Regions from separate parts of the Buttiauxella gaviniae genome, predicted to be linked through region 1. Evidence: predicted binding sites of a transcription regulator. Region 1 holds the regulator's gene; each other region holds the start of a gene.
What was found. The regulator LexA, encoded in region 1, represses DNA repair genes until DNA is damaged. The targets are predictions, from matches to a motif close to TNCTGTATGTACATACAGNA.

Region 1 (2,203 bases):
TAGCCACCCCAGCAGCACGAGATTAGCCAGCGAGGCCGGAGCGCTTAGCCAGCGGATCTCAAGAAAACGCTGTGCCTGCCAGAGCACATCCTGATTACCACCAACGATATGCAGGGCCAGGGAAATCAGCGGGTCACGTAACAGGATAATCGCAGCGCCCGCCCCTAATGCCAGCATTAAAGGCTGAACCAGAGCACGCGCTAAAGCTGAGGGATTGTTGGCGCCGAAAGCCTGGGCGGTTAAACCCGTGGTGCTCATGCGCAAAAACAATAGCAGCATAAATAAGAAGCTGGTTGCCGTTGCGCCGATAGCGACACCGCCGAGATAAACGGGGCTATCCAAATGACCAATAACTGCCGTATCCACCAGGCCAAGCAGGGGAACGGTGATATTGGAAAAAATCATGGGTAAGGCGAGGCGCCAGAGCGCGCTATCAGCCGTCGAGAAAAATCGCATGGCTAATCCAGAAAGAGAGTGAGGATAGCGATGCGCTGGAATGCGCATCGCCTAAAGAAGTTTTACAGCCAGTCGCCGTTGCGAATAACCCCAACCGCCAAGCCTTCGATGGAGAAGTTATGCTCACGCAGGTCAACGATAATCGGTTCAAATTCGCTGTTTTCTGGCAGCAGATGGACGGTATTACCCTGCTGCTTTAAGCGCTTAACGGTAACTTCGTCATCAATGCGCGCAACCACAACCTGGCCATTGCGCACATCCTGAGTTTTATGAACAGCAAGCAGATCGCCATCCATAATGCCGATGTCTTTCATGGACATCCCGCTTACGCGCAGTAAGAAATCAGCATTCGGCTTGAACAACGAAGGATCAACCTGATAGTGACCTTCGATATGTTGCTGCGCCAGAAGCGGTTCACCCGCCGCAACACGCCCGACCAGCGGAATACCTGTGACCTCTTCCACCAGCAAACGAATACCACGTGATGCGCCAGAAACAATTTCAATCACGCCTTTACGGGCAAGTGCTTTCAAATGCTCTTCAGCGGCGTTCGGAGAACGGAACCCCAGACGTTGAGCAATCTCGGCACGAGTCGGTGGCATGCCGGTCTGGCTGATATGATCCCGAATAAGATCAAACACCTCTTGCTGCCTGGTAGTTAACGCTTTCATTCCGCCCCCTGGGTGTTTATACAGTTATGCTGTGAGTATATACAGTCAAAGGCGATTTTGGAACCACAAATTGAGCAAAAAACCAGGCACTTAACTATTCTGGAAAGACTATCGCAAATGCTGCCAAAGCAGCGTGACCCAGGTGATCACCGCAAGGATAATGGCGATTAATACAGCGGCAGAGCCCATATCTTTGGCGCGCCCTGAAAGTTCGTGATAATCCGTGCCAACACGGTCAACAAGCGCCTCAATCGCGCTATTGAGAATTTCGATAATCATGACCAGCACGACAGAACCGATCAGTAAAATACGGGTAATAGGGTCGACATCTAACCAGCAGGCAATGGCAATGGCGATAACCGCGGCGACGCCTTCTTGACGAAAAGCGGCTTCGTTAATCCAGGCTGCTTTAAGCCCTTTCCATGAATAGCCTGCGGCTTTGATAATACGGGTAAGTCCAGTGGTGCTACTCGCCATTTAGGGAAACCTTTTCAAATTATTTGCGTCAATGCTTATCAATAGTTGAACGCCACAGAAATTCAGACAAGATTCTGATATTCTTGCGGCGAATTTGCATCATTAACCTGAGGCTTTACATCGTTTATGTCAGGCTGGCCAAGAATTTACTACAAATTACTTAATTTACCATTAGGCGTTCTGGTAAAGAGCAAGTCCATTCCGGCTGATCCACAGGCCGAACTGGGCTTAGATCCCACTCGCCCAATCATGTACGTTTTGCCGTATAACTCAAAGGCGGATTTATTAACCTTGCGCGCGCAATGCCTCGCGCATAACTTGCCCGATCCTCTGGAGCCGTTAGAAATAGACGGCGCTTTATTGCCACGCTATGTCTTTATCCATGGCGGGCCGCGTGTCTTCACTTATTACACGCCGAAAGAAGAGTCGATTAAGCTGTTCCATGATTACCTCGACCTGCACCGCAGCAATCCTAATCTGGATGTGCAGATGGTGCCGGTATCGGTGATGTTTGGCCGCTCTCCAGGGCGCGAAAAAGGCGAAGTGAATCCGCCATTAAAAATGCTAAACGGCATTCAGAAATTTTTCGCTGTTTCCTG
Region 2 (2,203 bases), 1.4 Mb from region 1:
CCCGCCGGCGCACTCACCACGACCGCAAGGGTAATACCAATCAGTAACGCCTGATACGGGCGTTTGCCGAGCGCCAGAAAGCCGCAAATAAACATCGCAACGGCACACCAGGCCAGCATTAACGGCAATGAAATAAGTTCCAGACGCAGAGCCACCAGCCCCATCGCCGCGCCACAAATGGTGCCGCCAATACGCTCAAACGCGCGAGGCACGACATTGCCCCAAAAAGAGATCGGCCCCATGACGACCACGAGAGTGATCAGCGGCCATGTTCCCTCAGGAACCTGTAACAGGCGAACAATGAGAAATGTGAGGATAAATGCCAGCGCGATACGAACGCCATGCACCGTTCGGTAATTGCGATAGATGCGGAGCTCAAAGGGACTTAGTGATTTGTCGGGGCGCACACCCGGCTCTCCTGAAAACAAAAACGGGATTGTACCTGTTTTTCTTGTGGGGGCATCACAAAGTTAGGGGGCCTGCGCCCCCATCAGCTTCAGACTTGATCTGCTACCGGAATATACATGTCTATTTCCCAAACGCCGCTTTCGGAACCATCATTCAGATAGTGTTCGAAGCAGGGTTTGCCTGTTATCCGGTAGCGTTTATCGCCTTCTACCGCGTCGAAGAAACTTTCCCATTGTTGCTGAAAGTCATTGTTGTCGACGCGTGCTCGGGCAACCGCATACTGCCCACCTTCGATGTGGGTGACTATTACGCCTTCGCTGTTTTCCGGCACGGTAAAGTTTTCGGCAACGGAGACGACGGTGTCACAGCGGAGCTTTTCCGCAGGGACAACATCAGGGTTGTCGTAGTAAACCGCCAGCCACTCTTCGCCGACGATTTTATGCGATTTCACCCACAGGGAAAGCTGCTCAAAACCTTGATGCACCGTCTTTTCCCAAGGCCCAACCATATGAAAACCGGCTACTTTACGCTCATGAACTTGCTGCACGTTAAATTCCATATGACCTCCTGATTAGATTAAAACACTGTATGTTTATACACCACGTTATTGCAGGTAAACAATCCTTTGTCAGGATGGCGTGGTTACTTTGCGAGCATGGTCGCTTTTCGCAATTCTTTTGCCTGTAGATCTTAGTCCTGTAGATCTTAGTCCAGACAAAAAAAAGGGCCGACATTGCTGTCGACCCTTCTTGTTCAAACCTTGTATTACAGCTTGTGGCTCAGGTAATCCTTGAATCGGGACCAGGCGCTACCTTTTTTGACATCTGCCAGCGTCACCAGGGGCCAGTGCGCAATAAGTTTGTCGCGATCAAATAGCTCGATTTCGCCAACATGTTGGTTTGCGGCAACCGGCGCTTCCATCTCCTGGCTTTCGAGAACATATTTAGCTTTAATGTTAGGCACTTCGGCTTTTGGCAGCGCCAGATAGACATCCTGATTTGTGCCTACGTCTACGCTTTTTTTATCGCCATACCAGACAGTTTCGCTGCCAATTTTTCTGCCTTTATGCAGAACCTGCAAGGTATCGAAATTATCCTGGCCCCAGTGCAGTAATTTACGCGCCTGCTCTTCACGCCCCTTAGGGCTTTCCCCGCCCATCACGACGGCAATCAGGCGGCGATCGCCATCAACGCTGGAAGCGATAATGTTAAAACCCGCAGTGGCGGTGTGGCCTGTTTTCAGGCCGTCCACGTTGAGATTTTTATCCCAAAGCAGACCATTACGGTTCTGCTGAGTGATGCCGTTCCAGGTGAGGCTACGCTCGCTGTACATATGATAAAAATCGGGTTCGCCATGGATAATTGCGCGGGATAACACCGCAAGATCGTAGGCCGAACTATGCTGGCCAGGCGCATCAAGGCCGTGAACGGTTTCAAAGTGGGTATCGCGCAGACGGAGTTGCTTCACATATTTGTTCATCATCGCCACAAATTGCGGCTGCCCGCCAGCGACGTAATCGGCCAGCGCGACACAGGCATCGTTCCCTGAATCAACAATCAAACCGCGGCTTAAATCACGCACCGTTAATCTGTCTCCCGCTTTGAGAAACATCAGCGAAGAGCCGTCGAACACTGGATTGCCTTTCGCCCAGGCATCTTTCCCGACCGTGACCATATCGTCCGGCGTGATGCGCCCGCTATCAATAGCGCGATCGACCACATAGCCGGTCATCAATTTGGTAAGACTCGCCGGGTTGCGTCGCACGTGTTCATTCTGCGCAGTCAGCACTTGCCCG
Region 3 (2,203 bases), 1.7 Mb from region 1:
AGCGAGTTGTAATACGGTCTTAATTCCCATTTCTTCAAGCCTTTTAGCAATACGCCGCCCCACCCCCCAGGTCTCATTAACGTGTAAAGCCGCCATCAGTTTTCGCTGATTTTCGATGTCCGACAAATCAACCACGCCCCTGGTTTTGTGCGGCCATTTCTTCGCGGCTAAATTGGCGAGTTTTGCCAGAGTCTTAGTCTGCGCAATCCCCACGCCTACCGTCAGGTGCGTACGCTGCAACAGCGTGGCGCGTATTTCCCGGCCAAACTCTTCCAGATTCCGACAATTTTGCACACCGCTAATATCGCAAAACGCCTCGTCAATGCTGTAAATTTCACAATATGGCGACATCTCTTCCAGTGTTCTCATCACCCGATCTGACATGTCGGCATACAGCTCGTAATTGCTGCTGAAAGCCACAACCCCCGCTCGCCGGAAGAGCTCTTTCTGCTTGAAATAGGGCCCTCCCATTTTTACACCACACTCCTTCGCCTCGGTGTTACATGCCACCACACAACCATCGTTATTGCTAAGAACAATCACGGGCCTCCCCTTCAGATCTGGCCTGAAGATGGTTTCGCAGCTCGCATAGAAACTATTGACATCTACTAAGGCAAACATAGTCACCTCGTCGATTTAATGATGTAAGTGACTACGCCGAATATATCGAGATTATCCTCGGAGCCAGGGCGAATAGATTTATAGGCGCTGTTGAGCGGGATTAACTGAATAAAAGGTCTGAGTTGTAATTGCCTGACGATAAATTCGCCGTTAATCGCGGCAATCACAATACTGCCATGCTGTGCCGTTATGGCGCTGTCGACAACCAACAAGTCGCTATCGCCGATGCCTCCGTCAATCATCGAATTGTCAGAAGAGCGAACGTAGTATGTAGCAGTGGGATGGATAACGACGAAATCAGAAAGATTCATCCTCTGTTCTGCATAGTCCTGAGCGGGTGATGGAAATGCCCCCATGGTCATGCTCCATACATCGTTGATTGGCAAAAAATAAAATAAGTTAACGGCATCATAAGTTCCTCTCCATGAATAACTGTATATACATACAGTATCGCTAAATAAATCTGCCGATCAAGCCGCTGGCAGGAAGATTTTTATAACGAGTTGAAGAGGCGAAAAATTTAGTTGCCAAATTTGTCCTACCGATTCAGCCCGCTGCGTTCTATGCTTACCGAATGGAGAAAATGACTGAACTTAAACGCGCCAAGCGCCTTGCGCTCTCTTTATTACTGATTGCGGCCGCAATCTTCGTGACCACCCTCTTTTTACCACCGAGCTTCTGGGTAAGCGGTTTAAAAGCTATCGCCGAAGCCGCCATGGTGGGCGCACTCGCCGACTGGTTTGCGGTAGTCGCCCTGTTTCGCCGCGTGCCGATTCCTTTTATTGCCCGCCATACGGCGATTATTCCGCGCAACAAAGACAGAATTGGGGAAAATCTCGGCATCTTCGTGCAAGAGAAGTTTCTGGATACACAATCGCTTATTGCCCTCATCCGCCGCCACGAACCGGCGCACATGATTGGCCTGTGGTTCAGCAAACCTGATAATGCGCAGCGGGTCGGTCAGCATCTGTTGCAAGTGATGAGCGCTTTTTTAGATCTCACCGACGATGCGCGAATTCAGCGCTTAATTCGCCAGGCGGTTCATAAAGCTATCGATAAAGTCGATCTGACGCACTCAAGCGCCCTGCTGCTGGAAAGCCTGACCAAAAATAACCGTCATCAGGAGTTGCTCGACGCAGTAATCGCCCAAATGTTGACGTTCATTAAGCGCGACAGCACGCGCGCTTTTATTGCCCAACAGATTGTGCGCTGGCTGGAAACTGAGCATCCTCGCAAAGCCAAAATATTGCCTACAGAATGGCTAGGGGAACACAGTGCAGAATGGGTTTCTAATGCGGTTAATTCGTTTCTGGATGATGTCAGCCACGATCAAGGGCACCAAATCCGCCAGGCTTTTGATCGCGCAACGTTAAAGCTTATCGAGAATCTGAAACACTCCCCGCAAATGGCTGAAAAGGCCGACAGCATTAAAAGCTATTTGAAAGAGGATGAGGCGTTTAACCGCTATCTCGGTGAGTTATGGGGTGATTTACGTCAGTGGCTGAAAACCGATATCAGTTCAGAGGATTCGCGTTTGAAGCAGCGCATTGCCGAAGCCGGGCTTTGGTTGGGAGAAACGCTG
Region 4 (2,203 bases), 620 kb from region 1:
ACCGTTGCTAAAGGCAGCTACCCTGGCTGGCAGCCGGATGCAAACTCACCGGTCATGCATTTGGTTCGTGAAACTTACCAGAAGCTTTTCAACAAAACGCCAAACATCATGGTTATCCATGCGGGTCTGGAATGTGGTCTGTTCAAAAAACCTTACCCGGATATGGATATGGTTTCTATTGGGCCAACCATCACGGGTCCACACTCCCCGGATGAACAAGTTCATATCGAAAGCGTAGGCCAATACTGGATCTTGCTGACTGAATTGCTAAAAGCGATTCCAGCTAAGTAAGATCTCAAATGCCCTCACCCTGGCCCTCATCATAGGGAAACACCAGGATGGGGGCTTTTTTTATAGCCCCAGCACCAATTGCCGTTCCATCTGCGGGTCCAGCAATGTCACATGCAGCCCCACAAGCCTTACGCCCCGCTCTCCCCTGCGCTCGTCCCAGGTTTTCCTGGCCGTGGCGATGAGATCGGCTTTATTTAACTGCGGCCAAACATGTTCCTGAGTGGTCTGCTGAAAGTCATTGAACTTCAGTTTGATCCCCTGGCGGGCAATGAGTAAATCAGGTTTGACCTTCTTTAGACGCCTCTCCAGCTCACTATAAAGTTGTTCAATAATTGCCTCGCACTCCGGCCATTCATGAATATCTTCAGCCAGGGTTTTCTCGACGCCAACGGATTTACGCTGACGCTCATTGTTGATCTCTCGCTCATCGACTCCCTGGCTTCGCTCCCAAATTACGCGGCCAAACTTGCCAAACCGTTTGAGTAATGAGCCTAAATCGGTGTTCTGCACATCCGCACAGGTGCGTAGCCCTAAACTTTCCAGTTTTCCTGCGGTAACTTTCCCCACGCCAGGAATTTTGCCGAGCGGTAAAGTTTGCAGAAAAGCAGGAATATCCTCGGGTGTGATCACGTATTGGCCATTGGGCTTATTCAAATCCGAGGCGATTTTGGCGAGGAATTTTACCGGAGCGATGCCCGCAGACGCGGTGAGATTAAGTTCATCCGAAATAGACTGGCGGATCTCTTTCGCTATTAATGTAGCTGAGCCGTGGCAATGCGGGCTCTCCGTGACATCCAGATAAGCCTCATCTAAAGAGAGCGGTTCAATAAGCGTTGTGTAGCGGCTAAATATTTCACGAATATGGTTTGAAGCTTCTTTGTATGCGTCAAAACGCCCTGGCAAAAGCGTCAGGTGCGGGCACAATTTTAGCGCCATGGCGGTAGACATCGCGCTGTGTACACCAAATTTCCGCGCAGGATAATTTGCTGTGCTGATAACCCCGCGTCGCTGCGCGCTGCCACCGATAGCGAGCGGAATATCCCGCAAAGCTGGATTATCACGCATCTCTACGGCCGCAAAAAAGCAGTCCATATCAACATGAATGATTTTACGCATACGTTTTCACACCCGTTAATTACTGGATAAGTATACAGTCAAAATAAAGGGGCGTCATCTTTCAAGATGTGTAGCGCTGGGGGAGTCACTATTAGAAAACCTCCCGATAGACGGGAGGTTTTGGGGGATCACAAAATACGGTTTTGCTGGAGTTTTTCCTGACGCTCAGCCTTCGCGATGCGTTTTTTACGCGCATCGCAGGGTTCCGGGCAGTTGCAGACTTTTTCCATGCCAAGTGCAGAAATACCACCGCAGCTACCCTGAAGCGTTTTACGCTTCACAATCACCCCCAATGACATACCAAATATCACCAGCAGGAAAATAGCAAAAGTGGCTAAAAACAGTGTCAGCATAAGGGTTCCCGTCAGCCGCCAAAGTCGTCGAGCATGATATTTTCATCCTCAACACCCAAGTCTTTGAGCATTTTGATCACCGCTGCGTTCATCATTGGCGGCCCACACATATAGAATTCACAATCTTCTGGTGCCGGGTGACTACGAAGGTAGTTTTCCAGCAATACGTTGTGGATGAAGCCCGTGTAGCCCGTCCAGTTATCTTCCGGCTGTGGATCAGAAAGTGCCACATTGAAGGTAAAGTTCGGGTTCTCTTGCGCCAGTTTTTCAAACTCTTCTTCGTAGAACATCTCACGCAGCGAACGAGCGCCATACCAGAAGCTGATTTTGCGCGTGCTATGTAGGCGTTTAAGCTGGTCGAAAATGTGTGAACGCATGGGCGCCATGCCTGCACCACCGCCAATGAATACCATTTCTGCGTCAGTGTCTTTGGCAAAGAATTC

Region 2: a site for LexA is predicted at 991-1,010, ahead of sbmC (DNA gyrase inhibitor SbmC). Genes of this name have one in related genera too.
Region 3: a site for LexA is predicted at 1,052-1,071, ahead of umuD (translesion error-prone DNA polymerase V autoproteolytic subunit). Genes of this name have one in related genera too.
Region 4: a site for LexA is predicted at 1,428-1,447, ahead of dinB (DNA polymerase IV). Genes of this name have one in related genera too.

Annotation. Positions count from the first base shown of each region.
Region 1 covers NZ_JBFMVT010000002.1:2,215,605-2,217,807, reverse strand. The annotation lists gene dinF (MATE family efflux transporter DinF) at 1-456, opposite strand, end outside; gene lexA (transcriptional repressor LexA) at 519-1,127, opposite strand; gene AB1E22_RS10935 (diacylglycerol kinase) at 1,236-1,604, opposite strand; gene plsB (glycerol-3-phosphate 1-O-acyltransferase PlsB) at 1,731-2,203, shown strand, end outside.
Region 2 covers NZ_JBFMVT010000002.1:3,596,946-3,599,148, reverse strand. The annotation lists gene AB1E22_RS17160 (FUSC family protein) at 1-407, opposite strand, end outside; gene sbmC (DNA gyrase inhibitor SbmC) at 497-967, opposite strand; gene dacD (serine-type D-Ala-D-Ala carboxypeptidase DacD) at 1,174-2,203, opposite strand, start outside.
Region 3 covers NZ_JBFMVT010000002.1:476,057-478,259, forward strand. The annotation lists gene AB1E22_RS02895 (Y-family DNA polymerase) at 1-621, opposite strand, end outside; gene umuD (translesion error-prone DNA polymerase V autoproteolytic subunit) at 624-983, opposite strand; gene AB1E22_RS02905 (DUF445 domain-containing protein) at 1,196-2,203, shown strand, end outside.
Region 4 covers NZ_JBFMVT010000002.1:2,838,399-2,840,601, reverse strand. The annotation lists gene pepD (cytosol nonspecific dipeptidase) at 1-291, shown strand, start outside; gene dinB (DNA polymerase IV) at 352-1,407, opposite strand; gene nqrM ((Na+)-NQR maturation NqrM) at 1,536-1,760, opposite strand; gene nqrF (NADH:ubiquinone reductase (Na(+)-transporting) subunit F) at 1,772-2,203, opposite strand, start outside.